DNA from 2 places in the Aquamicrobium soli genome. Region 1 is predicted to be linked to the other one. Evidence: riboswitches for the same ligand, from Rfam matches in the RefSeq annotation. Region 1 holds a riboswitch; the other holds the start of a gene.
What was found. A riboswitch is a leader RNA that binds a small molecule or an ion and turns the genes downstream of it on or off. The one in region 1 is predicted to bind cobalamin.

Region 1 (15,775 bases):
GGCTGACCGTGGCGGCCGAGCGGCAGGGCAGCGTCGGCCGTATTCTCGTCACCGATACCGGCCCCGGCCTGCCCGCGAAGGCGCGCGAAAACCTGTTCACCGCCTTTCGCGGCGCCGCGCGCAGCGGCGGCACCGGGCTCGGGCTGGCCATCGCCCATGAACTCGTGCGCGCCCATGGCGGGGCGCTGGAACTGGTGGAAAGCCGGGGCGGGCGCACGACCTTTGCCATCTCCATCCCCGACCAGCCGGCCCGCCTCGAGCCGGCGCCGCGCGGCCTTCGACGCCCGGCTTAGGCGCGCGACCCTGAACGGACGGAAGGATCAGCCCCGGCGCGCCAGATGGCCGAGCACGTGGCTGACCAGGCGGCCGACGATGGTGGCCGACATGTCGTTGACGTCGGCGGCCGGCTGGAACTCGACGATCGAGAAGCCGGCAAGTTTGCGGCCGCGCATGGCGGCAGCGATCAGCGTGGTCATTTCGTCGAAGGCGAAGCCGCCCGGCGACAGCGCGTTTATGCCCGGGCAGATGCCGGGATCCATCGAATCGCAATCGATGTGGATGAGCAGCGATCCGTCGCGCGGCAGGGCGGCGGCGACCGCTTCGACGCCGATGCGCCGGGCCTCCGCAACGGTGACGAGACGCGAGCCCCACGCCCTTGCCGTCTCGACCTCGGCGCGGCGGGCGCTGCCGACCGCGCGGATGCCGACCTGCGTCATGGAGGCGACGGAGGCAAGTTCGGAAGCCCGCCGCATGGTGCTGGAATAGCCCAGCCTTTCGCCGGCGATGTCGTCGCGCCAGTCGATATGGGCGTCGATCTGCAGGATGTTGAGTTTCTCGCCGCCGTCCAGCCCGCGCATGAAGGGAATGGCGACGGAATCGTCGCCGCCGATCAGGATCGGCACCGCGCCCGCATCGTGGGCGGCGCGCGTCACCGCTTCGATATTTTCCCGGTTGCCGGCCGCGTCGTCCGGGCGGGTCGAAACGTCGCCGAGGTCGAAGGCCTGCAACGCGCCGTCGTTCAGCAGCGGGCCGTCGAAATCGAAATCCCAGTGGTCGATGTGGACCGAGGCCTCGGTGATCGCCCGCCGCACCGCATCCGGCCCGCTTTCGACATCCTCGCGGACGGTCGGCGTCGCATAGGCGGTGCCGTGGACGGCGCCGAAGATGGCAGCGGACCCGTTAACGGCGGCGGTTGCCGCCGGCAGGCCGAGAAAGGTGCGGGGCCTGGGAACGAGCAGGCCGGAGGGGAAAGGGCGATTGTCGGAAGCGGTGTTCATAGGTGCAGGTAAGGAGCGTGGCGCCGGCCTGTCAATGCGGCGGCGGGGCATCGAACTGGCTAATTTCGCCGCCTTGCTTTATCGATTGTCCGACAGTTCGGCTAACGCGGAGCCTTTTTCCGCGAAATTCGGTGGACCATGATTGATGAACAAGTTGCCCGCAAATTCCTGAACGACAATCCCGATATCGAGGTACTGGAGGCGTTCGTCGTCGACGTCAACGGCGTTCCCCGAGGCAAATGGATTCCGCGCGAACGCTCGATCGACGTGCTGGTCAACGGCATGGCGATGCCGCGCTCGGTCTATGCGCTGGACGTGTGGGGCCGCGACGTGAATGCGGCCGGGCTGGCCGAAGGCACGGGCGATCCGGACGGCATCTGCGTGCCGGTGCCGGGAACGCTCGCCCGCATAAGCTGGCTGAAGCGGCCCACCGCGCAGGTGATGCTTTCCATGAACGGCCCCGACCGCGGGCATTTCTTCGCCGACCCGCGCCAGGTCCTGGCCAAGGTGCTGGAGCGCTTTCGCCAGATGAAGCTGACCCCGGTCGTCGCGACCGAGCTCGAATTCTACCTGATCGACCCCGTGCGCTCGGCGCTCGATCCGGTGCGCCCGCCGAACACGCGGGAAGGGCGCTGGCATACCGGCCAGACGCAGGTTCTTTCCGTGGCCGAATTGCAGGATTTCGAGGACGTTTTCTATGAGATCGACTCGACCTGCCGCGAGCAGGGCGTTCCGGCCGACACTACGTTGCGCGAGAACGGGCCGGGGCAGTACGAGATCAACCTGAACCATGTCCCGGATGCGCTGAGGGCTGCCGACTACGCCGTGTTCCTGAAGCGCATCGTCAAGGGCGTGGCGCGCAAGAACGACCTCGATGCCACCTTCATGGCCAAGCCCTACGGTATGCAGGCGGGCAACGGCATGCATGTGCATTTCTCCATCCTGGATGAGAAGGGGCGCAACATCTTCGTCGGCGAGGACGGTCCCTCCGAACTGCTGATGCAGTCGGTCGGCGGCCTGCTGCGCTACATGGGCGAAAGTACCGCCATCTTTGCCCCGCACGCCAACTCCTACCGCCGGCTGAAGCCGTCCGAGCATGCGCCCACCTTCGCGTCCTGGGGCTTCGACAACCGCTCGGCCGCCGTGCGCGTCATCACCGCCAGCAAGCCTGCGACCCGCATCGAGCACCGCGTCGCCGGCGCCGACAGCAACCCCTATCTGGTGCTCGCGATGATCCTGCAGGCGGCCTATATGGGCATGAAGGAAAGGCTCGATCCGGGCGGGCCGATCACCGGCGACGACCACGCGCTCGACAACGAGCCGCTCCAGTCGAGCTGGGACGCCGCCGTGCAGCGCTTCGCCACCTCGGGCTTCGCCTATGGCGCGGTCGGGCCCGAATTCCGTTCCCTCTATACGGCCTGCAAATACCAGGAGCTGGACGAGTTCTCGCTGCGCGTCACCGACGTCGAATACGACGCCTATATCAGGACCGTGTAGATGGCAGCCCATGTCTCAGCCGTGCCGAATCCCGGCCATATCGGTTCCTGGTATGCGGCCTCGGCCAACGACCGCCATGTGCGCCCAGCGCTCGAAGGGTCGCTGACCGCCGATGTCTGCATCATCGGCGCCGGCTTCACCGGCATCTCGGCGGCGCTTGAGCTTTCGGAGCGCGGCTATCGCGTCGCGGTGCTGGAAGCCGAGCGGGTCGGCTTCGGCGCTTCCGGCCGCAATGGCGGCCAGATCGTCAACGGCTACAGCCGCGACCTTGCCACCATCGAGCGCCGCTATGGCCGCGACAAGGCCGACGCGCTGGCCGCGATGGCGGGCGAGGGCGGCGACATCATCCGCGCTCGCATCGAAAAATACGGCATCGACTGCGACCTGCGCCATGGCGGCTTCTTCGCCGCCTTCACGCAGAAGCAGATGCAATATTTCGAAGGCTTCAAGCGCGACTACGAGGCGCACGGCCATGCGGGGCTGGAGATGGTGGCGCGCGCCGATGTCGGCCGCTATGTGCGCAGCGACCGCTATGTCGGCGGCATGATCGACCAGCGCGGCGGCCATATCCATCCGCTCAACCTCGTGCTCGGCGAAGCCGCGGCCGCGGAGAGCCTCGGCGCGAAGATCTTCGAGGACTCGCGGGCGGTGCGCATCGACATGGCGGGAAAGCCGACCGTCCATACCGACAAGGGCAGCGTGACGGCGACCTATCTGCTGGTTTGCGGCAACGCCTATCTGGGCACGCTGCTGCCGGTCGTCACCGACCGCATGATGCCGGTGTCGAGCCAGGTGATGGCGACGGAACCGCTGGACCCTGCCCTGATCGAGAGCCTGCTTCCGGCCGACTATTGCGTCGAGGACGCCAATTACGTGCTCGACTACTATCGCCGTACCAGCGACAACCGGCTGCTTTACGGCGGCGGCATCGGCTATGGCGGGCAGGACCCGGCAGACCTGACCGCTGTCATCCGCCCCAACATGATCCGTACCTTTCCCGAACTGGCGAACGTGAAGATCGATTTCGCCTGGAGCGGCAATTTCGCGCTGACCCTGACGCGCATCCCGCATGTCGGGCGGCTGTCGCCGCATGTCTATTTCTCGCACGGCGATTCCGGCCATGGCGTCACCACCACGCATCTTTTGGGCAAATTGCTCGGAGAGGCGGTGGCCGGCCATGCCGAGCGGTTCGACGTGTGGGCGTCGCTGCCGAGCCTGCCGTTTCCCGGCGGCAAGACCTTCCGGGTTCCGCTCACCGTGCTGGGCGCGTGGTGGTACGGCCTGCGCGACCGTCTCGGACTCTAAATTCCGCGCTGTCGCCTTTGTGCGGGGCGGTGTCGCTTTCGCGGACTCGCTTGCGGGCCGCCGCTGTTTAGATGGGGACGCTTCAGGTGCCCGTTCGTGATGAGCTGACGGGATAATTGGGAAGCCGGTTTGATGCCGGCGCTGCCCCCGCAACGGTGGCGGAGCGATAGTCTCGACGAAAACCACTGGGCTATGTGCCCGGGAAGGTGTCGCGACAGTCCTAAAAGGACAGCTCCGAAGCCCGGAAACCAGCCTTGAGCATCGTAAACTCGACTGATCGCGGTGGGCGATCAAGAGGCGAATCCTTGCGTCGTCGGCGTTCTGCCGGGCTGCAATCGTTCACCCCTTCAAGCACCACCAAGTTCAGTCCTTGCAATGCTGAGGACAGGACATGGAAACGAAACTCGACATGCTGGGCCGGCTGCAGCGTCGCCGCCCGGGCTTCTCGCTGGAACAACCCTTCTACACCGACCCGGACTACTTCAAGGTCGATATGGATCTGATCTGGTATCGCGACTGGCTGTTCGTCGGCCATGATTGCGAGATCGCCAGGCCCGGCAGCTATTTCACCGTACAGATCGGCATCTATTCCGTGGTCGTCGTGCGCGGGCAGGACGGCGTCATCCGCGCGCTCCACAACACCTGCCGCCATCGCGGCAGCCGCGTCTGCACGGCGCACAAGGGCACGGCCGCCAAGCTGGTCTGTCCCTATCACCAGTGGACCTACAACCTCGACGGCAGCCTCGCCTTCGCGCGCCAGATGGGCGAGGATTTCTGCAAGGACGATTTCGGCATGAAGCCGGTCGCCTGCGAAAGCGTCGCCGGCTACGTCTTCGTCTGCCTGGCCGACGAGCCGGCCGACTTCGCGCCGTTCCGCACGCTGATGGAGCCCTATTTCGCACCGCACGACCTCGCCAACGCCAAGGTCGCCCACGAGACGACGATCATCGAGAAGGGCAATTGGAAGCTGGTGTGGGAGAACAACCGCGAGTGCTACCACTGCGCGGCCAACCATCCCGAACTGTGCAAGACCTTTCCCGAGGCCCCGACCGTCACCGGCGTGCCGAGCGTCGACAGCGACCCTGAGATGCTGGAGCACTGGGCGCATTGCGAGGCGAACGGCCTGCCCAGCAAATTCCGCATCGACGAGGCGGGCCAGTTCCGCGCCACCCGCGCCCCGCTGCTGCGCGACGCGGTGAGCTACACCATGTCCGGCAAGTCTGCGGTGAAGCGCAACCTGTGCGATGGCGTGAGCGCCGACCGCATCGGCACGCTCATGCTCTATCACTATCCGACGACGTGGAACCACGTGCTGATCGATCATGCGACCACCTTTCGCGTGATCCCGATCAGCGCGACCGAGACGGCGGTGACCACCAAGTGGCTGGTGCACAAGGACGCCGTCGAGGGCGTCGACTACACTGTCGACGAACTTATCCACGTCTGGGCCATGACCAACGACGAGGACAGACGGATCGTTGAAGAGAACGCCTTCGGCATCCAGTCGCCGGCCTACGAGCCGGGGCCGTATTCGCCGGTGCACGAGGGCGGCGTCATCCAGTTCGTCGACTGGTATGCCGATTTCATGGTGCCGCGGCTCGCCGAGGGCGGCAAGCCCGCCCTGAAGAACGTCGCGTAGGGAGGCCATCATGAACGCGACCATCAACCTCTACAAGCATCTCGACGAGATGCTGCCGTGGAACGACCGCCTCCAGGTGCTGGAGGTGGTTGGCGTCATAGACGAGGCGCCGGACGTGAAGACCTTCACGTTCCGCTCCGATAACCAGACCTGGTTCCGCTACAAGCCGGGCCAGTTCGTGACCCTGGAACTGCCGACGGCCGACGGGCCGCTGATGCGCACCTATACGCTGTCGTCGTCGCCGTCGCGCCCGTTCTCGATCGCCGTCACCGTCAAGGCGCAGGCGGGCAGCGTCGGCACGCGCTGGATGTTCGAGAACCTGAAGCCCGGCGGCCACGTCAAGGCGTTCGGCCCGGCGGGCGAGTTTTCGCTGCACGACCACCCGTCGGCGAAATATCTGTTCGTCTCCGCCGGTTCCGGCATCACGCCGATGATGTCGATGCTGCGCTGGCTGAACGACTTCTCGCCGCAGACAGACATTTCCTTCGTCAACTGCGCGCGCCGGCCGGAAGAAATCATCTTCCGCAAGGAACTGGAACTGCTCGGCATGCGCATGCCGGGTCTCTCGCTCGGTTTCATGATCGAGGAGCGGTCGAGCCGCGAAAGCTGGTTCGGCCATATGGGCCGGATCGATGCGGTGCGCCTGCCGATGCTGTCGCCGGATTTCCGCGAGCGCGAAGTGTTCTGCTGCGGGCCGGAACCGTTCATGCGCGCGGTGCGCCAGATGCTGGAAAGCGCCGGTTTCGACATGGAGCACTACCACGAGGAAAGTTTTGGCCGCCCGGCGGTGATGCCGGTGGAGGCTCCGTTCGCCGATGTCCCCGCCAGTGCGCCCGCCGAGCAAGCGGTGGCGATCCGTTTCGCTACCTCCGGCGTCGAGGCCGAGTGCCTTCCCGGTCAGACGGTGTTGCAGGCGGCGCGCGCTGCCGGCGTGCGTATTTCGGCCGCCTGCGAGTTCGGCCTGTGCGGCACCTGCAAGGTCATGAAGAGCGCCGGCGAGGTCGAGATGAGCCACAATGGCGGCATCCTCGAGAGCGAGATCGCCGAAGGCTACATTCTCTGCTGCTGCTCCAGACCGCTGACCCCCATCGAGATCGAGGCATGAGCATGGACGACAATGACGACGTTCTGGAAGTCCGCCGGCCGCTCAGCCGCGAGGCGCTGGCCCGCCTGTCGCCGCTGCCGCCGCCCGAGGAGGTGTTCTTCGACTGGCTGATGTCGGTGCCGCACGGTGCCTGCCTGGAGGAGGCGGCCCGCCGCGAGATCGCGCGCATCGATCGGCGCGGTCTCAGCCATCCCGGCGTGCGCCGCTTGCGGGTTCTGCTGGTTTCCGTCGCCGGCACGGCGGGCTGGCACAGGCCCGTCGGCAATATTTAGAAAAGTCGGCGTTTTCCGTTGATCGATCCGCGCCGCCGGGTAGGGTAGCGCCGGATCGACTCTCTTGGAAAACGGCGGGACGTGGCATGCGCGGCACAGATTATGTTTTCGAGCCGGGCCTGCCGGCCGGCATCCCGGTTGCCGGAACGCGGAAACTGTTTCCGGTGCATCGGGTCTACTGCGTCGGGCGCAATTACGCCGCCCACGCGGTGGAAATGGGCCACGACCCGGACAAGGAGCCGCCCTTCTTCTTCCAGAAGAACCCCGACAATCTGGTGGCCGACGGCCGCTTCCCCTATCCACCAGCCTCCAGCGACGTGCACCACGAGATCGAGATGCTGGTGGCGCTGAAAAGCGGGGGCAGGGACATCCCCGCCGAAAAGGCGCTCGACTGCGTCTATGGCTACGGGGTCGCGCTCGACATGACGCGCCGCGACCTGCAGGCCAAGGCCAAGGAACAGGGACGCCCGTGGGAGGTAGCCAAGGCGTTCGAGGCCTCCGCGCCCTGCTCGCCGTTGGTTGCGGCGACCGCAATCGGCCATCCGGCGGCCGGCGCGATTTGGCTCGACGTCAACGGAAAGCGCCGGCAGTCGGGCGACCTCAACCAGATGATCTGGAAGGTGCCGGAGATGATTTCCTACCTGTCTGGCCTGTTCACCCTGATGCCGGGCGACGTGATCCTTTCCGGAACGCCCGCCGGCGTCGGCGCGGTGGAGCGGGGCGACCGGCTCAGGGGCCATATCGACGGGATCGGCGACATCGAGGTGGACGTGGTCTGAAGTCGCGCATGAGGGAGCCGTGAGGATGGCCGATACGCAGGCAGCGCATTCGGCAGTAAGGCGGCGGGGCCTTGCCGCCATGTCTCCCGCTTATTTCGGGCTGGTCATGGCCACCGGCATCGTCTCCCTGGCCGCTTTCCTGATGGAGCATCGCGGCATTGCCCTTGGCCTGTTTTACCTCAACGTCGCGCAATATGCGGTCCTGTGCGCGCTCTACGCGCTGCGGGCCTGCCGCCATCCGCGGCGGTTCTTCGGCGATATGGTCGCGCACCCGACCGGGCCGGGCTACTTCACCGCGGTGGCGGGCACCGGCGTCCTCGCCAGCCAGTTCATCGTCATCCGCGAAAACCTTGCCGTCGGCGAAGCCTTGTGGGCGGTGACGGCGCTTTTGTGGGTTGGGCTGACCTACACGATCTTCACCGCCCTTACCGTCCGGCGTGAGAAGCCCACCCTCGACAAGGGCATCAACGGCGGCTGGCTGCTGGCGGTCGTGGCCACGCAGGCGCTGTCGGTGTCGAGCGCTCTCCTGGCCACGCGCATCGGCCAGCCGCACCGGCTCGAGTTCAATTTCATCGCCCTGTCGACATGGCTGTGGGGCGGCATGCTCTATATCTGGCTGATGGCGATGATCTTCTATCGCTACACCTTCTTCCGCCTGGCGCCGGGCGACCTGGAGCCGCCTTACTGGATCAACATGGGCGCCATGGCCATTTCCACCTTGGCCGGATCGTTGCTCATCCTGAACGCGCCGCAGGCACCCTACCTGACCTCGCTGCTGCCCTTTCTCAAGGGATTCACCATCCTGTACTGGGCGACGGGGACGTGGTGGATCCCGATGCTGCTCCTGCTCGGCGTCTGGCGCTACGGCTACCAGCGCTTTCCTTTCCGCTACGACCCGCTCTACTGGGGCGCGGTGTTCCCGCTCGGCATGTATGCCGCCTGCACCTGGCAGATGAGCCGCGCCATGGATTTGGGATTCCTCGCTCCCCTGCCGCAGGCTTTCCTCTATATCGCGATGGCGGCGTGGCTGGTCACCTTCCTCGGCATGCTGCACGCGCTGGTGCAGCGCGCGGACCGCGCGTAGGCCCTGCTCGGCGCGCGGCGGCTGCATGAACAAAGTTTCGGCAATTACGGGCCGAATCTCACGGTAAACGCCTCCCTTTCATGCTTTTTGATCGGCCTTCGGCCACGCACTGTACCCCTTGCAGGGGCAGGCTTTGCGGCGCCCGGCGAGGTGCCCGGGCGGTCGCGAACGCTCGCCAGCCGGTTGGAACGGCGTCCCATCGGCCTAAGTCTTGGGAGGAAAGGCAATAGTGCGGCGACGGTATGAATACAGCCCGGAGTGGCCGCTTTGGCCATATCGATGCGTTGAAGGGGGCAGGGATCCTGCTCGTCGTTTTCGGCCATCTGATCGAAAAACCTTCCGCGCAGTCGGTCCTGCTCCAGACGCTCTACATCGACATCTACAGCTTTCACATGCCGCTGTTCGTTTTCCTGTCCGGCATCTTCGCGCGGGCTACGCTGAACAGCGGCGACTACCGCAAGATCGTGTGGACGCTGTTCTTTCCGCTTGTCGCCTTCCAGGTGCTCTATCTCGGCGCCGCACGGCTCACCGACTGGTACAGCTACTCGCCGTTTACGCCCTATTGGCTGCTCTGGTTCATCGCCAGCCTGATCGGCTGGCGCCTGCTGCTGCCCCTGTTCGCCTCGCCCGCCGGGCTGGCCGTGGCGGTGCTGGGGGCCGTCTTCGTCGGCTATGACGGCGCAGTCGGCTATGCGCTGAGCGCCGCCCGCACCATCTACTTCCTGCCGTTCTTCGTGCTCGGCCATCTCTACGGCCTGCAACTGGTGAAACTGGCGCAGCGCCACCGCCCCGTCTTCGCCGGCCTGTTCGTGGCGGTGATGTTCGTGGTGACGCTGTGGTGGGCGAACGGCCTCGACGGCTCGGCGCTGACCGGAAGCCGCGACTATGGCGCAGCGTCGCCGTCGCTGACCTATCCGGGGCTCGGCAGGTTGCTCGTGCTGTCGCTGAGCCTGGGAGGCGTGCTGGGCTTCTGCGCGCTGATCCCGTCGCGCTCGCCGGGGCTCGCATGGCTCGGCGAGCGCTCGCTGTCGATCTACCTGCTGCATGGGCTCGCGGTCATGACGCTGGTCGGCGGAGGGGCGGCCGGCCTCATCCCGCAGCCCCTGCTGCTTCCCGTCCTCGCCGGCGCTACGGTGCTGATGGCGGCAGCCGCCGCCCTGTTCGACGGGGCGCTGCGGCGCCTGTTCCGGCCGCCGGACGGCGATGGCGACCTCGTCGATTTCATCGTCGACTGGCGTCGGTCGCGCTGAGGATTTCAGTCGGAGCGGCTTTTCGGCTTGCCGAGCAAAAAGGTGACGGCCAGGAGCAGCCCTACGACGAAGCAGGCGCCGGCGAGCGTGGCGAAAAGGATGGAGGCGATCTCGGAACCGGGCATGCTAAAAGCCTGAACCGATACCCCGGCGGTGTCAATTGTCCGTCCTCTGCCCGGTGCGGAGCGTCATGCCGATCGCGCAAGGGCGCTGTCGGCCCTGGCTTCGTCCAGCAGCCATTTTCGAAACAGCATGGCTGCGGGGTTCTTCCTCTGCCCGGACCGGGGGGTAAGCACATATTGCGCTTCCTCGATCTCCAGCCCCTCGTGGAGAGGGGTCACCAGTTCGCCGCTTTCGAGCGCCGGTTGCGCATAATAGTTCTGCACCAGGCAGGGCCCGAACCCGGAGCGGGTCAGTTCGATGGCGGAAACCGAATTGTCGGTGGTGACGTTCACCCTTATGTCGGCCTCGGGCAGGCCGTATTTCCGCGCCAGGTTGATCCAGCGGTTTTCGCATCCCATGATGTGCACGACGCCGTTGCGGACGAGGGCCGCAACGCAGGCCTTGTCGTCGGCAAAACGTGCGACGGCATCGCGGCGCGCCACCACCACCGACGGCGCTTTCAGCAGCAGGGTGGATTCGAAGCCCGGCCAGTTGCCATTGCCGAACTGGATGTCGACCTCGGTGGATTCGCCCGGACCGGTCCAGCTTCCGGCGAGGATGCGAACCCGGATGCCGGGATATTCCGCATAGAAGCGCCCGAGCCGCGGCGCCAGCCAGGAGCCGGTGAGCGTAACCGGAGCGCGTACCGTGATCTGCGCCTCATGTTCGGCTCCGAACAGGCCGACCGTCGAGACGAGCAGGTCGTCTAGCGCCTTGCTCACGCTCGGCAGGTAGGCATGGCCGATTTCGGTCAGTTCCACCCGGCGCGCCAGCCGCTCGAAAAGCTTGAAGCCCAGTTCACCTTCGAGCGATCGTATCTGGTGGCTGACGGCGGCGGGGGTCAGCCCCAGCTCGGTCGCCGCCGCCGAGAAATTGCGATGGCGGGCCGCCGTCTCATAAGCCCGCAGCCATTGCAACGGCAGGAGAGAGCGCATCATGGGAGCTCTGCCTTCAAATGAAAATCGGTCTTGACCGGTTAATGCTTTGTTTGACTTCACGCAAGCGCGACCGGAATATCACACCCGCCCCATGTCGGCCCCAGCCCACTGCGGCTATAAGCGGCGGCATGGACGGGAAACGACGCCAGACGTCCTGTGATCAGGGAGACAGCCTGCGATGAAAATCACCGATGTAAAGACCTTCGTCGTCGGCAATCCGCCCCCTGGCATCGGCGGCAAGTATTTCATCTTCGTCAAGCTCACCACCGACGGCGGCGTGGTCGGCTATGGCGAGGCCTACAACGCCACCTTCTCCGCCCACGTCACCGCCCGCATGATCGAGGACTTGGCGGAGCGCTACCTGGTCGGTCGCGATCCGCACGACATCGAGAACCTGTTCCGCCGCTGCTATTCCTCCGGCTTCAGCCAGCGTCCCGACGTTTCGGTCATGGGCTGCTTTTCGGCCCTAGAAATCGCCTGCTGGGACATCATCGGCAAGGAGGCAGGCAAGCCGGTCTACAAGCTGCTGGGCGGGCAGGTGCATGAGACGCTGCGCTCCTACACCTATCTCTATCCGCACAGCGGCAGCGTCCACACCGAGGACGTTCACGGCAGGAACGTCTACAACGATCCCGACCTCGCGGCCGAATGCGCGGCGCTTTACGTCGAGCAGGGCTTCAATGCCGTGAAGCTGGACCCGGCCGGTCCCTACACCGCCTTCGACGGCCACCAGCCGCGGCTGGTCGACATCGACCTGTCGGCGCGGATGCTGAAGGCGATCCGCGAGGCAGTCGGCACCCGGGCCGACATCCTGTTCGGCACCCATGGCCAGTTCACCGCCTCGGGCGCGCTGCGGATGGCGGGGGCGATCGAGCCCTACGATCCGCTGTGGTTCGAGGAGCCGGTGCCGCCGGACATGCCGGAGGTGATGGCCGAGGTCGCGCGCGGCACGCGGATTCCGATCGCCACCGGCGAGCGGCTGACGACGAAGTTCGAATTCGCGCGGGTCATCGAAAACCGCGCCGCGACCATCCTGCAGCCTGATCTCGGCCGTTCCGGCGGTATCCTGGAGACCAAGAAGATCGCCGCCATGGCCGAAGCCTACCATATCCAGGTCGCGCCGCATTGCTATTGCGGCCCGATCGTCGGCGCCGCCAACATCCAGCTTGCGGCGACCCTGCCCAACTTCCTCATCCTGGAATCGTTGAAGCAGTGGGACGGCTTCCACGCCACGCTTCTGAAAAAGAAGATCGAATGGCAGGACGGCAACGTCATTCCCTCGAAGGAACCCGGCCTCGGCGTCGAACTGGACGAAGCCGTCTGCGAGGCGCACCCCTATGAAGGCAAGGCGCTGCACCTTGAAATGAGGCCAACGCCGCTCATGCCCTAAGAGCCGGCGTCGCCGGCTGACCTTCAAATATATTGTGGCCTTAGCGCGATAAAGCTTTGTTTGACTGGTAGATGCGCGCCAACCCATACTTCTGGCGGGCGATCGACGCTTCTGTCCGGTCCGGCAGGGTGGCGTGCGTAAAGCCCCTGCAGGAAAGGAACGACGTTTGGTCGAGTTCGACTATATCGTCATCGGAGCGGGCTCGGCCGGATGCGTCCTGGCCGACCAGTTGTCGAAGGACGCGGCCAGCACGGTGCTGGTGCTGGAGGCGGGCGGGTCTGACCGCAGCTTCTGGATACGCACGCCTATCGGCTATGGTCGGACCTTCTTCGACCCCCGCATCAACTGGATGTATGAGACGGAAGTCGATCCCAACACCGGGTCGCGCAAGAGCTACTGGCCGCGCGGCAAGGTGATAGGCGGTTCCAGTTCCATCAATGCGCTGATCTATTGCCGCGGCATGCCGGGAGACTTCGAGGACTGGGAAGCGCTCGGCGCGGCCGGCTGGGGGTGGGACACGGTTCGTTCGCATTACGAGGCGCTCGAGACTCGTGTCGGCGAAGACGGGAGCTCAAGCGGCAGCGGGCCGCTCTACGTCACCAATGTCCGGCGGGAGATCCACCCCTGCAACCGGCACTACTTTGCCATGGCCCGGGAGATGGGGTTGCCGGTCACCGACGACTGCAACGGGCCGGAGCCCGAGGGCGTCACCCATTACCGCATCACCACACGGGCCGGACGCCGCTGGTCCAGCGCCGACGCCTTCCTGAAGCCAGCGCTGAAACGGCGCAACGTCAAGCTCGTGACGAATGCCATGGTCGAGCGCGTCGACATTAGCGGGCGGCGCGCCACCGGCGTCTCCGTCCTGCTGGCGGGCGGCAGGCAGCAATTTCGCGCACGCAGGGAAGTGATCGTCGCCGCGGGCGCCGTCAACTCGCCCAAGCTGCTCCAGATGTCGGGTATCGGCCCGGGTGAGCTGCTGAACGGAATGGGCATCGACATCGTGCACGACAACGCCAATGTCGGCGGCAATCTGCAGGACCATCTCGGCATCAACTACTACTACAAGGCAAGCGAGCCGACGCTGAATTCCATGCTTTCGCCGTGGTGGGGAAAGCTGCTGCAAGGTATGCGCTATGTGTTGTTCAAGCGTGGGCCGCTCGGGCTCAGCGTCAACCAGTGTGGCGGCTTCGTACGCTCCCGTGCCGAGCTCGACAGGCCGGACCAGCAGCTTTACCTGAACCCCGTCACCTACACGACCTCACCCAGCAACAAGCGCCCGATCATCAATCCGGACCCGTTCGCGGGCTTCATCCTGTCGTTCCAGCCATCGCGGCCGTCGAGCCGCGGGCGCATCGACATCCGCTCGGCCGACCCGGCGGCGGCTCCCCGCATCGTGCCCAACTATCTTTCCACGCAAAAGGACCTCGACGACGTGGTTGCCGGTGGTCGCCTGGTGCAGCGCATGGCGCGCACTCCCGCGATTCGTGCCTTCGCCACACAAGCGATGGCGCCCGACATCGAGCGTTTCGACGACGACGCCATCCTCGAGGACTTCCGCCAGCGCTGCGGCAGCGTGTTCCATCCGGTGTCCACCTGCCGGATGGGCAACAGCGAGGCGACCGCCGTGGTCGATCACAACCTGAAGGTTTTCGGCGTCGAAGGCCTGAGGGTCGCCGATGCCTCGGCGTTCCCCAACATCACTTCGGGTAACACCAATGCGCCCACCATCATGCTCGCGCACCGCGCCGCGAGCCTCATCCTGCAGGACCGGCCGCGCGGGCCGGTCCCGATCCAGACCTGACAGGCAGTCCCGCTCGTGAAAATCCGCAAGCTAGAGACCTTCACCAACGAGTTCGTCGGCTTCGTCCGTGTCACCGCCGAGGACGGTTCGACCGGCTGGGGACAGTTGTCGACCTATAATGCCGACATCACCGCCGCCGTCTTCCATCGCCAGGTCGTGCCGTGGGCGCTGGGACGCGGCATCCTGGAAATCGACGACATGGTCGGCGAAATCGCGCGGCGCGAGCACAAGTTCAACTGCTCCTATCTCTATCGGGCGATGTCGGGCCTTGATACTGCCCTGTGGGACCTGCGCGGCCGGTTGGAGGAAAAGCCGGTGGTCAGCCTGATCGGCGGCGAGCCCGGCCGGCTGCGTGCCTATGCGTCCTCGATGCGCCGCGACATCACGCCGGAAGACGAGGCACTCCGATTCCGGCGGCTGCGAGACACGTACGGCTTCGACGCCTTCAAGTTCCGCGTCGGTTCCGAGTGCGGGCTCGACCGCGACGAGTGGGAAGGCCGCACCGAAGCCATCGTGCCGGCCATCCGCAAGGCGCTGGGTCCGGATGTCGCCTTGATGGTCGATGCGAACTCCTGCTACTCGCCGGGCCGGGCCGTGGAAGTAGGCCGCATGCTCGAGCAGAACGGCGTCGAGCATTACGAGGAGCCCTGTCCTTACTGGGAGATGGAGCAGACCCGCGAGGTGACTGCGACCTTGTCGGTCGACGTGACCGGCGGAGAGCAGGATTTCGACATGCAGCACTGGAAGCGTATGATCGCCATGCGCGCCGTGGACATCATCCAGCCCGACATCCTCTACCTCGGCGGCATCGCGCGTACGCTGGAAGTAGCGCGCATGGGCGCTGCGGCCGGCCTGCCCTGCACGCCGCACGCGGCGAACCTGGCGATGGTGACACTGTTCACCATGCACCTTTTGCGGGCGATCCCCAACGCCGGAAAATACCTCGAATTCTCCATCGAAGGTCCGGACTACTATCCGTGGCAGGAGGGCCTGTTCGTCGAATACCCCTACGAGGTTTCAGACGGCATGGTGACCGTGACCGACCGTCCGGGCTGGGGCGTGGAAATCGACCCGGACTGGCTGGCGCGTTCCAGCTACCGGCAGAGCGAGGTCGCGGCATGACCCTGGACGCCCGGTCGCTGATCAAGGCCTATTTTGCCGAAGGCACCCTTCCGGGCCTGCCGGACGGCCATTTCATCGGCGGCAGGATCGTCGCCAACAGCGACGGTGACCGGCTGGAGAGCTACGACCCCGGCAACGGCCAGGCCTTCGC
Region 2 (15,775 bases), on a different contig from region 1:
ACCGGATCAATCGGCCGGGGAGAAAGGCAACGCCCGGCCTGGGCCGGGCGTTGCTGTTGGCTTTATTCGGCGATGTCGACGTTGTCGAAGCGGTGGATGCCGAGCGGGTCCTGGGTAAAGCCGGTGACCTTCTTCGACATCGGCATGAACACGGTCGAGTGGTCGATGGTCGCCCACGGGGCTTCCTTCTTGAAGACGACCTGCGCCTGTTCGTAGAGCTTGGCGCGCTCGGCCTGATCGGACGTCACCTTGGCCTTCTTGACCAGCTCGTCGAACTCCTTATTGCACCACTGGGCGCGGTTGTTGCCGCCGACGGCGGTGCAGCCGAGCAGGGTATCGAGGAAGTTGTCCGGATCGCCGTTGTCGCCGGTCCAGCCGAGGATGACGGCGCCGTCGCGGTCCTTGTCGGAGGAGCGCTTCAGGTACTCGGCCCACTCATAGGTGACGATCTCGGCCGAGACGCCGACCTTGGACAGGTCCGCCTGCATCAGCTCGGCGGCGCGGCGCGCGTTGAGCATGTAGGGGCGCGACACCGGCATCGCCCAGATCTTCATCTTCAGGTCCTTGACGCCGGCGGCCTCGAGCGCGGCCTTGGCGGCGTCGGGATCGTATTTGTCGTCCTGCACCGCATCGTTATAGGACCACATGGTCGGCGGGATCGGGTTCTTGGCGACCTGTGCCTGCCCCTCGAAGACCGCGTCGACGATCGCCTGCTTGTTGATCGCTTGGTTCAGCGCGCGGCGCACCTCGGCCTTGTCGAACGGGGCCACCAGCGTGTTGTAGGCGAGATAGGCGACGTTGAGGCCGGCCTGCTCCTCGACATTCAGGTCGGGATTGCCCTTCAGCGCCTCGACGTCGGCGGCGTTCGGATACGGATAGATCTGGCACTCGCCCGCTTCCAGCTTCTGCCGACGCACGGACGCGTCCGTGGTGATGGCGAAGACGAGGTCGTCGATCTTGGGCGCGCCGTTCCAGTAGTCGGCGTTGGCCTTGTAGCGGATCGCCGCGTCAGGCTGATAGGCGACGAAGGTGAACGGACCGGTGCCGAGCGGCTGCTGGTTCATCTGCTCCATCTTGCCGTCCGCCGAGAGCTTGTCGGCATATTCCTTCGACAGCACGGAGGCGAAGTCCATGCCGAGGTCGGCCAGGAACGGCGCCTCGGGATGGTTCAGCACGAACTTGACCGTGTGGTCGTCGACCTTCTCGATCGACTTGATGAGGTCGGGGAAGCCCATGCCGGCCGAATATTCCCAGCTCGCGCCCGCCACATACTTGTTCCACGGATCGTCCGCCTTGAGCTGGCGATCGAAGGAGTAGATCACGTCGTCGGCGTTGAACTCACGGCTCGGCGTGAAGAAGTCGGTGGTCTGGAACTTGACGCCCTGGCGCAGCTTGAAGGTGTATTCGAGGCCGTCGTCGGAAATGGTCCAGCTTTCGGCGAGGCCGGGCTCGATCTCGGTCGAGCCGTGCTTGAACTCGACGAGACGGTTGTAGACCGTGCGCGAGGAAGCGTCGAACGTGGTGCCGGCGGTATAGAGGCCGGGATCGAAGCCTTCGGGCGACCCTTCCGAGCAATAGACCAGCGTCTTGGCGTTGGCAGCGCCTCCCAGCACCGTTGCAGCCAGCAACGCAGCCGCAAAAGCCATTTTCTTTTTCATGGAGAACTCCCTGATTATTTCCAAGCCCCTCTAGCAGGCTCGTGAAGGCCGCATATAAGCATCAAATTCACCCTAGTGGAACTGCCCGCTTGCATTCCCCAAGGAAAGCGGAAAAGCATTCCGTCTATCTTTAATTCGAAGAATTCTTTTCCAAATTTCGATCGCGCCTCATATATCAGTGGTCTTTTTTTCGCCTTTTTCAGTCCCGCTCGACCCTGTCACTCCGCCTTGCAAGCGCCTGCATAGTTGGTGATACATAAGCCAACCGAGGGAGAAACGCGTGGCCAAAGCGACGGAAACGACCGGTCGGGCGAAGGGCGGGAGCGCCTCCGAACCGTCGCCGGAAACAGGCGGGACAGAAGCCGCTTCCGAAAACCGCGCCAGCCCCCCTCCTCTGCCCGATGCCACGAAAACGGACGCGGCGCGGCCCCCGTCAAAACCCTGGCTCAAAAGCTACCCGAAGAACATGGCGGCCGAGATCGGCGCGCTTCCGGCCAATTCGATCGGCGAACTGCTGGTCAAGGCCTGCAAGCAACATGCGGGGCGGACGGCCTTCGTCTCGATGGGCACGAACCTCAGCTACGCCCAGCTGGAGCGGCGCTCGGGCGCGCTGGCCGCCTGGCTGCAATCGCGCGGCATCCCGAAAGGCGCGCGCGTTGCGCTGATGATGCCCAACGTGCTGCAATATCCGATCGCGATGATGGCGCTGCTCAGGGCCGGCTGCGTCGTCGTCAACGTCAACCCGCTCTATACGCCGCGCGAGCTGGAGCACCAGTTGAAGGATTCCGGCGCCGAGGCAATCGTCATCCTGGAGAATTTCGCCAGGACGCTGCAAACCGTCGTCGCCAGGACCGGCATCAAGCACATCGTCGTCGCCTCCATGGGCGACCAACTGGGCGAGCTCAAGGGAGCGGTCGTCAACTTCGTCGTGCGGCGGGTGAAGAAGCTGGTGCCGGCCTGGTCGCTGCCCGGCCATGTCCGCTTCAACGCGGCGCTGAAGGCCGGCGACGCACTGCCCTTCAAGCCGGTGAAGACCACGCCCGACGACATCGCCTTCCTGCAATATACCGGCGGCACCACCGGCGTCTCCAAGGGCGCGACGCTGCTTCACCGCAACATCCTGGCCAACGTCGCCCAGCTCGCCCTGTGGGTGGAGGACGCCTACGCGGTCAAGCCCAAGCCGGCGCACGCCACCTATATCTGCGCGCTGCCGCTCTACCACGTCTTCGCGCTGACGGTGAACGCGCTGATGGGCATGCAGCAGGGGGCGCAGAACATCCTGATCCCGAACCCGCGCGACATTCCCGCCTTCGTCAAGGAACTGGCGCGCCAGCCGTTCCATATCTTCCCCGGCCTCAACACGCTGTTCAACGCGCTGCTGAACAACGACGATTTCCGCAAGCTCGACTTCAGCGCGCTGCGGCTCAGCCTCGGCGGCGGCATGGCGGTGCAGAAGGTGGTGGCCGAGCGCTGGAAGGACGTCACCGGCAGCCACATCACCGAGGGCTACGGCCTTTCCGAGACCTCGCCGGTGGCGACGGCCAACAAATGCTCCTCCCCCGATTTCACCGGCACCATCGGGCTGCCGCTGCCTTCCACGGAACTGTCCATCCGCGACGACGCCGGCAACGAACTGGCGCTCGGCGACATCGGCGAGATCTGCATCAGGGGGCCGCAGGTGATGGCCGGCTACTGGAACCGGCCGGACGAGACCGCGAAGGTGATGACGGCCGACGGTTTCTTCCGCTCCGGCGACATGGGCTTCATGGACGAGGCCGGCTACACCAGGATCGTCGACCGCAAGAAGGACATGATCCTGGTTTCCGGCTTCAACGTCTATCCGAACGAACTGGAGGACGTGGTCTCGCGCCACCCGGGCGTGCTGGAAGTGGCGGCCATCGGGGTGCCCGACGAGCATTCAGGCGAGGTGCCGAAGCTGTTCGTGGTGCGCAAGGACCCCGCCCTCACGGAAGCCGACCTCGTCGCCTACTGCCGCGAGAACCTGACCGGCTACAAGCGTCCGCGCACGATCGAGTTCCGAACCGAACTGCCCAAGTCGCCCGTCGGCAAGATTCTGAGGCGCGAACTCAGGCCGAAGGACCCCGCCTGAGGGCAGGCCGGCGGCGCGCAATGACGCTACGGAATTCTTCTTGCCGGGATTATCGGCATATGATCGTATGACGATCAAAAGAAGTCGATTTCAATCCGACAGCCAAACAACGGCCGATAGCCAAACAATGGGAGGTTTGCATCGATGTCCACTGACTACAAAAGCGTTTCGCGCCGCCGTTTCCTTGAGGGAAGCGCCGTCGCCGTCGCGGCGGGTACCCTGGGAATGCCCTTCGTGCGAACGGCGCGAGCGCAGGCGGCGACCTTCAAGGCGGGTGTCATCACCTCGCTGTCGGGCGAGAACATCCTCGGCGGCAACCTGACCAAGCAGGGCTACGACCTGTGGGCGGACGCCATCAACGAGAAGGGCGGCGTCGAAGTGGGCGGCGATCGCTTCAAGGTCAGCATGTTCTACGGCGACGACCAGTCGAACCCGGCCACGGGCGCCGACGCCGCCGAGCGGCTGATCGTGCAGAACGAGGTCGACGTGCTGTTCGGTCCCTACACCAGCGGCTCCACCATCGCCGTGCAGCCGATCTGCCAGAAATACCAGGTGCCGATGATTTCCGGCTCGGCGGAATCGCCGAACGTCTGGAAGGCCAAACCCGAATTCAACTTCGGCATCATCCCGGCCGTGGACACTACCTCCGGCCTGTCGCTGGGCGTGCTGGCGAAGCTGTCCAACCCGGCGGCGAAGACGGTCGCCGTGATCGGCGTCAACGAGCCGTTCTCGAAGGAAACGGGCGAAGGCTTCCGCGACGGCGTCAAGGCCGCCGGGCTGGAACTGGCCGCCTACGAACTGGTGCCGCCGGAAGGCGACCTCACCCCGGTCATCTCCAAGATCGCCGCGCTCAACCCCGACGTCATCGCCGTCGGCGGCCATGAGGAGCCGCTGATCAACGTGGTCAAGACCTGCAAGTCGCTGAACTACCGGCCGAAGGCGCTGATCATGCATTACGGCATCACCAACCCGGCCTTCGCCCAGGCGCTGGGTCCCGATGCCGACGGCACGACGGGCGTCGTCGTCTGGCTGCCTTCCGTGGCCTACAAGGACGATCTGTTCGGCACCGCCAAGGACTTCGCCGACATGGCGACGAAGAAGCTGGGCGGCGAGCCGGACTATACGGCGGCCGGCTGCGCGGCGAGCGGCCTGGTGCTGGGCGATGCGCTGAAGCGCCTCGGCAAGAAGCCGGCGCTGACGCCGGAGGATCGCGTGGCGCTGAAGGACGCCATCGCCGAGACCGACATCCAGACCTTCTACGGGCCGATCAAGTTCGAGAAGGAAGGCGCCCATTACCACGACAACATCCAGCCGATCCCGGTACTGGTCCAGATACAGGGCGGCAAGGTCGTCGCCGTGGGACCGAAGGAAGCGGCGGCGGCCGACTACATCTATCCGTTGCCGGCCTGGAAATAAGCGAACCGGCGGGATGCGGACGGTGATGCGTTCCGCTCCCCGCTACTACGCTCAGGTAGTTGCGCATGCCCGTGAAATGACGGACCATGCGCAACCGATTGCCTGCCCGTTTCCCTGACGACGAACGGTTGCCGCCTTGGATCTTTTTCTCCAGACCTTGCTGAACGGCCTTCTGATCGGCGGCGTCATCGCCACCTTCACCATCGCCTTCCAGCTTACCTTCGGCGTGCTGCACGTCATCGACTTCGCCGTCGGCGGCTGGGTCGTGCTCGGCGGCTATCTCGGCTACTACATGGCGGCCGGGCTCGGCGTCGACGGCTTCCTCGCTATCCCGGTGGCGTTCGTGCTGTTCGGCGCCCTCGGCTACCTGATCGGACCGGTGCTCTACAATGTCCGCAACAGCCGCACGGCGCGGCCGGAACTGATGGCGCTGGCGCTGACCTTCGGCCTGTTCACGCTGCTGCGCGGCGGTATGCTGACGGCCTGGGGCTTCAACACCCGCAACGTGCCGACCGTGCTCAGCGGCCAGAGCCTGGCGCTCGGCCCGGTGACGGTGCCGATGATCCGCGTCGCGGCGGCGGTGTTCGCCATCGCCATCGCCGGCGGGCTGTTCGTCTTCCTCTACCGCACCCGCTACGGGCTGGCGATCCGCGCCACGGCCGAGAACCGCCAGAACGCGGCGCTGATGGGGGTCAACATCCGCCGCCTCAGCGCCAACGTCTACGGCCTCTATGCCGGCATCACCGCCATGGCCGGCGTGCTGATGGGGGCGATCTACTCGGTCAACCCCGAAGTCGGCCTGCGCTACACGCTGTTTGCCTTCTTCGTGGCGGTGCTGGCCGGCCTCGGCTCGGTCGGCGGCGCGCTGGTGGCCGCCCTGCTGCTCGGCGTCATCGAGGCTTTCGTCTCCACCTATGTCGGGGCGAGCTATTCGCTGCTGTCGATCTTCGGCACGCTGTTCCTGGTGCTCCTCATATCCCCCAAGGGGATATTGCGCAGGGGGTTGTGAGATGGCGGCACAACCCGTGAAATCGCGCCTCCCCGTCCTCGTGCTGATGGCGGCCATTCTGGTCGTGCTGGCGCTGATGCCGTTCCTGGTCAACAATTACTGGCTGCGCATCGCCACCGGCGCGCTGATGTGGGCGGGGCTCGCCTGCTCGTGGAACATGCTGGGCGGCTACGCAGGCTACATCAATTTCGGCCATTCGGCCTTCTTCGGCCTCGGCGCCTATGTGACCGCCTTCCTGATGAACGACCCGTTCGGCCTGCCGTTCGTCGCCACGATCCCGGCCGGCATGCTGGTGACGGCGCTGTTCGCGATCATCATCGGGGCACCGACGCTCAGGCTGCGCGGCGCCTATTTCGCCATCGCCACCTGGGCCTTCGCCGAGGTGCTGATCCAGTTCGCCTCGGCGGTGGACTTCACCGGCGGCATCGGCGGCATCGGCCTACCGCCCTATCTCAACGAACGCTTCTTCTACTACGCCATGTTCGGGGTCGCGGCCCTGACCTATCTCATCACCTGGGCCCTGTTCGAGCGCTCGCGCTTCGGCCTCAAGGTCAAGGCGCTGCGCGACCACGAGCCGGCAGCGGAAGCGCAGGGCATCAACACCGCGCTGGTCAAGCTGCAGACCTTCGTGCTCAGCGCGGTGACCGCCTCGGTGTTCGGGGCGATCTTCGCCTACTGGGTCACCTTCATCAATCCGAAGTCCGTGTTCGGCGGCGACATCACCGACCAGATGGTGGTGATGGTGCTGCTCGGCGGGCTGGGCAGCCTGTGGGGGCCGGCGATCGGCGGCGTGGCGCTGTTCGTGGTCAACCGGCTGGTGTGGATGTACTGGGGCGACACCGCCTTCTATATCGCCGTGCTCGGCGCCGCCATCGTGCTGGTGGTGCTGTTCCTGCCCAACGGCATCGCCGGCCTGTTTACCCGGCGCAAGGCGAACGCCCTCGACAAGATGGCCGGCAAGCTCGCCGGCGGCAGCGACGAAGGAGCGCGCCCATGAACCCGGCGACGCAGGCGCCGGCAAACGGCGATCCGATCCTGGTCGTGCGCGACCTTCACAAGCATTTCGGCGGCATCAAGGCCACCAACGGCGTCAACCTGGAGGTGAACCGGCGCGAGATCGCCGGGCTGATCGGCCCCAACGGCTCCGGCAAGTCCACGCTGTTCAGCCTGGTGTCGGGCACCGTGTCGCCCGACAGCGGCCAGATCCGCTTCGACGGCCACGAGATCGCCGGCCGCAACGCCCATGTGGTCGCGCGGCTCGGCCTTGCCCGCACCTTCCAGATCCCGGCGCTGTTCGACAACATGACGGTGACGGAGAATCTTCTCGCCGCGGCGGCACAGGCGCACTGGCAGGGCGCGCGGGAGCGGGCGGCCGAGACGCTTTCGCTGCTGAGGCTGGAGCATGTCGCCGACAACCGCGCCTCCGACCTGTCCGGCGGCCAGCAGAAGCTGCTCGAATTCGGCCGCGCGGTCATGCGGCAGGCCAGCCTGGTGCTGCTCGACGAGGTGACGGCGGGCGTGCACCCCAACATCCGCAAGATCATCCTCGAGGCGATCACGCAGTTGCGCGGACGCGGCATCACCTTCCTCATCATCGAGCACGACATGGAGATGGTGCGCAGCGTGTGCGACCGCATCATCGTCATGGATTCCGGCCGCGTGGTGACCAGCGGAACCTTCAACGACATCGTGCGCAACTCCGAAGTCATGCAAACCTACCTGGGGCGGCCGCAATGACCACGCTCGCCGCCGAAAACGTCGCCACCGGCTATGGCAAGCAGGAGATCGTCCACGGCGTCTCGCTGACGGCGGAGGCCGGCAAGATCACCTGCATCTTCGGCCCGAACGGCTGCGGCAAGTCCACGCTGCTCAAGGCCGTGGCCGGCGCGCTGCCGGTGTGGCGCGGCAGCGCCAGCCTCGACGGCACGACGCTTTCCAACCTGCCGGTACACGAGGTGGTGCGGCAGGGGCTGGTGCTGATGCCGCAGGGCGGCGGCGTGTTCCCGCGCCTCACCGTCATGGAAAACCTGCGCATGGGCGGCTATGCCCTTGCCGACCGCGGCGCGGTGGAGAGCCGCATCGAGGAACTGATCGGCCAGTACCCGTCGCTGGCGCGGCGGCGCAAGACGGCGGCCGGCGCGCTTTCCGGCGGCGAGCAGGCGATGCTGTCGCTGGCGCGCGCGCTGGTTTCAAAGCCGCGCTTCATCCTGCTCGACGAGCCGTCGGCCGGGCTGTCGCCGGCCATGGTGATCGAGACGCTGGAGCGCATCACCGGGCTGACCCGGCAGGGCATCGGCATCCTGATGGTGGAGCAGAACATCCGCGAGGCGATGCCGATCGCCGACAAGATCTACATCCTCGCCGCCGGCGAAAAGCGCTTCGAGGGAACGCCGGGCGACGTGCGCGACGACCGCCAGATCATGGATATCTACATGGGCGGCGCCTGAGGGCAGCCTGCTAACGGGCCGCTTCCCGCTGCCGCTCGCCGATCCACGTCGCGCAGGCCTGGCTGATCGCGTCATGGACGGCGCGGCCGATGGCGGCGCCCACGGCGGTATGCAGTCCGGCGAAGGCTTCGCCCGGCTCACCGGCCGGGGCAGCGACCACGATGCAATCCGTGCCGGTGCCCGTCGCCACCTGCCCGCCGACCTTCCAGCCGGCATCGATGACGGCGGCGGTGCGCGCCTCGGCCGCGATCGACAGGGCCTCCAGCTGCGCGCCTTGCGAAAGCGGCCGGTCGACATGGGCGAGAAGATTGATGGTGCCGACAGGCTTTGCCGGCAACGGCGGCGCCCCTACCCGGGCCGCGTTGCCGAGCCCGGCCGTCGCCAGGCAGGTGCCGGTCACGCCGTCGAAGCAGGCGGCCGCCAGGTGATGGCGGGCGACATCGCGCGACGTCATCAGATGGACGGCATCCGCATGGCCGGCCGCCGCCATCCTGGTTTCCAGCAGCTCGACGGGGTCGACCCCCAGCGGCAGGTCGTCGTCGCGCACATGCAGCCACGCCACCTTGCGCGCCTGGTCAAAACCCGGGCGGGTGAGCGACCAGCTCACCATCGCCTGCGGCGTGGCGAACTCGGCGACGAGGAAAGGAGCGGCGCAGGAAACGGCAAAGGCATTCATGCCGCCCTTGTTCCACCGTCCGCCGCCGCCCGCAAGCCGGCATGAGGCCGGAACCTGCACGGGTGGCGCTTGCGCCACAGCGGGACAAAAATTGTTCGCCGGCCCGCGCCCTTGCCGATTGACGCTTTCGCCCGCGGCCACTAGGGTCCGCGTTGGAATTGGCTCCGCCGCGAGGCGGATTAAAAGGGAACACGGTGACGCCGAACGACGGCTGAATCCGGGACTGCCCCCGCAACTGTAACCGTTGAGTCTTCTTCCACTAGCCACTGGGCGCGCTTCTGGCGCTCGGGAAGGCGGAAGAGCGGCGACGACACGGAAGTCAGGAGACCTGCCTTTTCCGGTCACCCAAGCCTGGACACGGGGTGTGTTCAAGCGCGGTCGTCCGTGGCGGTGACACTTTTGTGTTGCCGTGCGCCGGGCGGACCGGGTGGAACCCTCATTCCCCCCAACCAGTCGGATCACGGTTCGTTTTGAGCCAGGGCGCGATACGCGCCCAAGATTGCCTGGGGACCGAATTGAAGAAACTATCGATCACGACCAGCATGCTGGCATTGGCACTGACGGGCGCGCTCGCCGGCACGGCCGTCGCGCAGGATGCCCAGACCGACGAGCAAGGCGCGACGAAGCTCGACCGGCTTCTCATCACCACACCGTTGCGGCGCGAATCCTCGCTGGAGCGCTCGACCTCGTCGGTGACCGTGGTGAGCGAGGAAGACATCAAGCTGTCGGCGGCGCCGGACCTGCCCTCGCTGCTCAAGAGCTATCCGGGCGTCACAGTGACCTCGAACGGCGGCATGGGCGCCGATTCCAGCGTCTCGCTGCGCGGCGCGACCGCGGCGCAGACGCTGGTGCTGGTCAACGGTGTCCGCGCCGGTTCCGCCACACTGGGGACGGTCAACCTGTCCGCCATCCCGCTCACCTCGATCGAACGCATCGAGATCGCCAAGGGCGGGCATTCGGCGCAATACGGGGCCGACGCCATCGGCGGCATCATCAATATCATCACCAAGCAGGGCGGCGTCTGCGCCGACGGGCGCAAAAGCTGCGGCACGGCGACGGTGGGCGTCCTGCACCCGTGGGGCGGCTACCTCTCCGGCAGCGTACAGGGCCAGAGCGAACAGGGGGTCAACTATGCCTTCGGCGCACAGGTCATCGGAACGCAAGGCTATGACTTCACCTTGCCGGGGACATACGGCCATGATCCCGACAAGGACGGCTTCGTGCAGGGCTCGGCCAATTTCGCCCTGTCGAAGGACTTCGACTGGGGGCGGCTCTACGCCGATGGCCTGTATGCGCGCGGGCGCAACCAGTATGACAGCCAGCCGACGGACCAGACCGACACCCACAATTTCTCCGGCCGTCTCGGTGCCCGCATCGATCACTCCGACAACTGGTCTTCCACGGTCGAGTTGACCAGCGCGCTCGACTACGCCTCCAATTTCGGCCACGGCGTCGAGGGCGACGATTTCGACACGCTGCGCTACGGCATCCTTGCCTCGACGCAGAAGACCTTCGAGGTCAACGACGCCAGGCATACGGTGCTCGGCGGCGTGGAGGCCTATCGCGACTCGGTCGACGGCAGCACCGTTTCGGATGTCGCCTACGCCAGGACGAAGCGCGACCTCGCGGCCGTCTTCGGCCAGTACTCCTTCGAGTATCAGGCGCTCACCATCGATACCGGCCTGCGCTACGATCACGACGAACAGTTCGGCGGCGCCACCACCTTCAATATCGGCGCCAGCTACGAACTGACGGACGGGCTGGTGGCGCGCGCTTCCTACGCCACCGGCTTCCGCGCCCCGACCTTCAACGACCTTTATTATCCCGACCCCTTCACGCCGGGTAATCCCGACCTGAAGCCGGAAAAGTCGCGCTCCTTCGAAGTGGGCCTGAAGTGGCAGGCCACGGCCCAGACCAGCCTCGACATAGCCGTCTATCACATGCGGGTGAAAGACCAGATCAACTGGGCGCCGATTGCGCCGGGCAGCTTCATCTGGCAGCCGGACAACATCGACCAGGTGGAGGTCACCGGCTTCGAGGCGACATTGGCGCATGTGTTCAACGAGCAGTGGAGCGGCACCCTCGGCATCGATCTCCGCGATCCGCTGAACAAGAGCCCCGGCGTCCACGGAAAATACGTTCCCTATGGCGACCGCTTCAAGGCAACGGCAGGGCTGGCCTACAAGCCCACCGAGAAGCTGGAGCTTTCGGCGGCGGTGATCTATGGCGGAGCGCGTTACGCCGATGCCGCCAACACCATCAAGCTGCCAGACTATGTTACGGCCGACTTCACCGCCCTTTACGCACTGGACGCGCAGTCCCAGTTCAAGTTCTCGGTGGCGAACGCCTTCAATGAGCAGTACCAGACCAAGCTGGGTTACCGGGCGCCGGGGCGGACGATCGATTTCAGCTTCACCCGCTCGTTCTAGGGAAACAGCACCATGAACGCCGCCGCTGCGAAATGCCGGAAAATCGCAACCGCCGCGGCGGCGGCCGTCTTCGCTCTGGCATCCGCGCCCACCATCGCCCAGCCGGCGCCGCAGCGGGTCGTCTCCATCAACCTGTGCACCGACCAGATGGCGATGCTGATGGCCGCTCCCGGGCAGCTCAAGTCGGTGTCCTTCCTCGCCACCGAGAAGGGCACCTCGATGATGGTGGACGAGGCGGCCCGCTATCCCCTCAACCACGGCCAGGCGGAGGAAGTCTTCCTCATGCAGCCCGATCTGGTGCTGGCCGGCACCTATACCGCCAAGGCGACGGTAGGCCTGCTCGAGGAACTCGGCTTCCGCGTCGAGCAGTTCACGCCGGCTTCCTCCTTCGAGGACGTTCGGACAAGCCTGGTCCGCATGGGCGCGCTGCTCCATCGCGAACAGCGCGCCGCCGAACTGGTGGCGGAACTGGACGCCGGATTGGCGGAACTTGCGGCACGCAAGCCGCCAGCGAAGAACGCCGCCTTCTACTATGCCAACAGCTACACCTCCGGCTCCGGTACGCTGGCGGACGCCATCGTGCGGGCAGCCGGCCTTACCAACCTGGGCGATACGCTGGGCTTCACGGGCATGACGCGCATGCCGCTGGAACTGCTCATCGCCGCCAACCCGGATCTCATCATCGAGGGCGACAGCCAGTACAGCGCGCCGGCGCTCGCCAAGGAGAATTTCTCGCACCCCGCCTTCAAGGCGCTTTCCGGCCGCATCGTGCCCATTCCCGACAAATACACGATCTGCGGCGCGCCGTTCACGCTGGAAGCCTCGCGCATCCTGCAACAGGCGGCGTTCGGGCAATCGGGCGACCATAAGGGCGGCAGGCCGTGAGCGACACCGCCCGCTTCCGGCTGGTGCTCGGCCTGCTCGGCGCGCTCACGCTCGCGCTGTTCTTCCTGTCGCTGACGGTCGGGCCGGCGGCGGTCGCCTTCGGCGACAGCATTCGGGCGCTGTTTTCCGACAAGGCCGACACGATGGCGCTGATCATGCAGGAAATCCGCCTGCCGCGCGCGATCCTCGGCCTGATGATCGGCGCCACGCTCGGCCTGTCGGGGGCGGCGCTGCAAGGCTGGCTGCGCAACCCGCTGGCCGAGCCGGCGCTGCTCGGCGTCAGCGCCTCGGCCTCGCTCGGCGCGGTGATCGCCATCTACACCGGCTTCTCGGCGCTGTTTCCGCTCGGCCTGCCGCTGGCGGCGCTGGCGGGCGCGGTGGCCGCGGTGCTGGTGGTGCAGGCGATGGCCGGCCTGCGCGGCGGCGCGCTCACCGTCATCCTCGCCGGCATCGCCGTCTCCAGCCTGGCCAGCGCCATGACCGCGCTGGCGCTGAACCTGTCGCCCAACCCGTTCGCGGCGCTGGAAATCATGTTCTGGATGCTCGGTTCGCTGACCGACCGCTCCATGACGCATGTGTGGCTGGCGGGTCCGTTCATGCTCGTGGGCTGGGTGATGCTGGCAAGCCTCGGGCGTGCGCTCGATGCGCTGACGCTGGGCGGCGACGCCGCCGCCAGCATGGGCGTCGACCGGCGTCGCGTGCAGTTCCTGGCCGTGTTCGGCACCGCAGCCTCGGTGGGTGCTGCAACCGCCGTCGCCGGCGTCATCGGCTTCGTCGGGCTGGTGGTGCCGCATATGCTGAGGCCGCTGGTCGGCGCGCGCCCGTCGCGGCTGTTGCCGGCGAGCGCGCTCGGCGGCGCCTGCGTGCTGCTCGCCGCCGACACGCTGGTGCGCCTCATCGCTCCAGAGCGCGACCTCAAGCTCGGCGTGCTGACGGCGATCGTTGGCGCGCCGTTCTTCCTGTGGCTGGTCTACAAGACGCGGAGGCAGATGCTGTGAGCCTGCTTTCCGTGAAAAATCTCAGTGCGTCGCTCGGCGGCAAGCCGGTGTTGAAGGACCTGTCCTTCACCGTGGCGCCCGGAGAGTTCGTCGGCCTGATCGGGCCGAACGGCGCGGGCAAGTCGACGCTGCTGCGCACCGTTCTCGGCTTCACGCCGCATCGCGGCGCGGTGTCGATCGACGGCCGCGACGCCGCCTCGATGGGCGCGCGCGAGCAGGCCCGCCATGTCGCCTACCTGCCGCAGGAGCGCGACATCGCCTGGCCGGTGCCTGTGGAAATGATCGTTTCGCTCGGCCGCCACGCGCACCGCCCGGCCTTTGCCGCCGCCGGCAGGGCCGACAAGGAAATCGTCGAGGCCGCCATGCGGCGCATGGAGGTGGACGCCTTCCGCAACCGCCCGGCGACCGAGCTTTCCGGCGGCGAGAAGGCGCGGGTGCTGATCGCGCGCGCGCTGGCGCAGGACGCGCCGCTGCTCCTGGCCGACGAACCGGCGGCCGGGCTCGATCCCTCGCACCAGATCGTGCTGATGAAGACCTTTTCGACGCTGGCCGGCGAAGGCCACGGCATCGTCGCTTCGATGCACGACCTCAGCCTCGCGGCGCGCTGGTGCTCGCGGCTGATCCTGCTCGACAAGGGCGTGATCCTCGCCGACGGCCCGCCGCGGGACGTGCTGACGGCGGAGCGGCTGCGCGCGGTCTATTCGGTCGAAACGTTTCTCGGCGAAGCCGGCGGCAAGCCGATCGTGCTGCCGCTCGACCTTACAAGATAGACCCTTTTCCGGTCAGGCTTCCTCGCCGAAACGCGAAGCGATCAACTCGCCGAGGGCGGCCACCACGTCGGCGGCCTGCGGGCCGCTGGCGATGACGCGGATGGCGCAGCCGGGGCTCGCGGCCAGCATCATCAGGCCCATGATCGAGGTGCCGCCGACCCTGACGCCGTCCTTCTCCACATCGACCGTCGCGTCGAAGCTGCCGGCTACCTGGACGAATTTGGCCGAGGCGCGCGCGTGCAGGCCGCGTTGGTTGACGATCTTGAATTCCCGGGCAATCTGATCTTCGTTGGGCGATACGCTATTCATTTACTGGCAAGAAGCTGGCTGGCGACGTTGATGTATTTACGCCCGGCAGCCTGCGCCTCGTCAAGCGAGAGCTGCATGTCGTCACCCTTGCGCACGCTGGAAAGCTTGATCAACATCGGCAGATTCATGCCGGCAATGATTTCGGTGCGGCCCGGCTGCATCACCGAAATGGCCAGGTTCGACGGCGTGCCGCCGAACATGTCGGTGAGCACGATGACGCCCGCGCCGGTGTCGACACGCGCCACCGCATCGACGATATCGCGGCGACGCTGCTCCATATCGTCGTCTGCACCGATCGCAACGGTCTCGAAATTGTCCTGGGGGCCGACGACATGCTCCACGGCATGGCGGAACTCGGTGGCCAGTTGACCGTGCGTTACCAGCACGAGGCCGATCATTTGGCGGTTTCCGTCATAAACCCTTCACCAGCACGCCTTATACTCGCCGGTCGAGCGGCGGGAGCGCTATCTTGTCGAGGCGTGGCGCGTTTACAAGCATAAAATTTCGCCTCGGCCAACCATTTTGCCGCAATGCAGCACCTGCGGCGGCACCCCCTCTGGAAAGCATCGGCTCCCCGGCCTGTCAATCCCGCCGAAAGGGCAAGGCCGCCAGGACCGCCGGCACGGCGACGAGCGCCGCAACGACATCGCGCTCGGCCAGCACCACCAGCGGAAGGCGGTAACCGGCCACGGTTTCGACGGCTTCCTCCTGAAAGCGCGGCACCTCGTTCGGCGGGACCAGGCGTATGGCCATGTCGATGACGGCTGCCGGCTCGAAGCCGACCGGGCGGGGACCGAGGCCGGGCACCTCGGCCAGCCCGGCGATGGTGGCAGGCACCCGAAGCACCAGCCGGCCATCCCTTGCCTCGGCAAAAAGCTGGTCGTCGCCGACCAGCCGGGAGAAAATCCCATCCTGCGAGAAACGGGCGACGAGCGCCGCCGCCAGCGTCGTCTTGCCCGATCCCGAGGGGCCGAGGATGACGAGCCCGCGATCGCCGACGACAAGGGCGGTGGCATGGATATTCAGCATCGGGCGGCAGGAAAGGTTTTCGGCGCGCTCATGCGTCGG

Region 2: linked by a shared signal. The riboswitch ahead of ACFOHJ_RS09665 (TonB-dependent receptor plug domain-containing protein) and the one ahead of ACFOHJ_RS07020 (aromatic ring-hydroxylating oxygenase subunit alpha) in region 1 are both predicted to bind cobalamin.

Annotation. Positions count from the first base shown of each region.
Region 1 is NZ_JBHRTK010000009.1:34,053-49,827, reverse strand. Features, by position in the region: gene ACFOHJ_RS07040 (ATP-binding protein) at 1-293, shown strand, start outside; gene ACFOHJ_RS07035 (arginase family protein) at 321-1,277, opposite strand; gene ACFOHJ_RS07030 (glutamine synthetase family protein) at 1,416-2,774, shown strand; gene ACFOHJ_RS07025 (NAD(P)/FAD-dependent oxidoreductase) at 2,775-4,079, shown strand; cobalamin riboswitch at 4,147-4,350, shown strand; gene ACFOHJ_RS07020 (aromatic ring-hydroxylating oxygenase subunit alpha) at 4,471-5,718, shown strand; gene ACFOHJ_RS07015 (2Fe-2S iron-sulfur cluster-binding protein) at 5,729-6,823, shown strand; gene ACFOHJ_RS07010 (hypothetical protein) at 6,820-7,095, shown strand; gene ACFOHJ_RS07005 (fumarylacetoacetate hydrolase family protein) at 7,182-7,874, shown strand; gene ACFOHJ_RS07000 (tellurite resistance/C4-dicarboxylate transporter family protein) at 7,900-8,958, shown strand; gene ACFOHJ_RS06995 (acyltransferase family protein) at 9,201-10,208, shown strand; gene ACFOHJ_RS06990 (LysR substrate-binding domain-containing protein) at 10,397-11,308, opposite strand; gene ACFOHJ_RS06985 (mandelate racemase/muconate lactonizing enzyme family protein) at 11,487-12,698, shown strand; gene ACFOHJ_RS06980 (GMC family oxidoreductase) at 12,865-14,502, shown strand; gene ACFOHJ_RS06975 (mandelate racemase/muconate lactonizing enzyme family protein) at 14,518-15,624, shown strand; gene ACFOHJ_RS06970 (aldehyde dehydrogenase family protein) at 15,621-15,775, shown strand, end outside.
Region 2 is NZ_JBHRTK010000012.1:16,048-31,822, forward strand. Features, by position in the region: gene ACFOHJ_RS09625 (ABC transporter substrate-binding protein) at 63-1,658, opposite strand; gene ACFOHJ_RS09630 (long-chain-fatty-acid--CoA ligase) at 2,053-3,768, shown strand; gene ACFOHJ_RS09635 (ABC transporter substrate-binding protein) at 3,913-5,184, shown strand; gene ACFOHJ_RS09640 (branched-chain amino acid ABC transporter permease) at 5,321-6,193, shown strand; gene ACFOHJ_RS09645 (branched-chain amino acid ABC transporter permease) at 6,195-7,190, shown strand; gene ACFOHJ_RS09650 (ABC transporter ATP-binding protein) at 7,187-7,930, shown strand; gene ACFOHJ_RS09655 (ABC transporter ATP-binding protein) at 7,927-8,640, shown strand; gene ACFOHJ_RS09660 (adenosylcobinamide amidohydrolase) at 8,651-9,376, opposite strand; cobalamin riboswitch at 9,459-9,666, shown strand; gene ACFOHJ_RS09665 (TonB-dependent receptor plug domain-containing protein) at 9,859-11,745, shown strand; gene ACFOHJ_RS09670 (ABC transporter substrate-binding protein) at 11,758-12,630, shown strand; gene ACFOHJ_RS09675 (FecCD family ABC transporter permease) at 12,627-13,628, shown strand; gene ACFOHJ_RS09680 (ABC transporter ATP-binding protein) at 13,625-14,398, shown strand; gene ACFOHJ_RS09685 (HPr family phosphocarrier protein) at 14,411-14,707, opposite strand; gene ACFOHJ_RS09690 (PTS sugar transporter subunit IIA) at 14,704-15,105, opposite strand; gene ACFOHJ_RS09695 (HPr kinase/phosphorylase) at 15,290-15,736, opposite strand; gene ACFOHJ_RS09700 (stimulus-sensing domain-containing protein) at 15,765-15,775, opposite strand, start outside.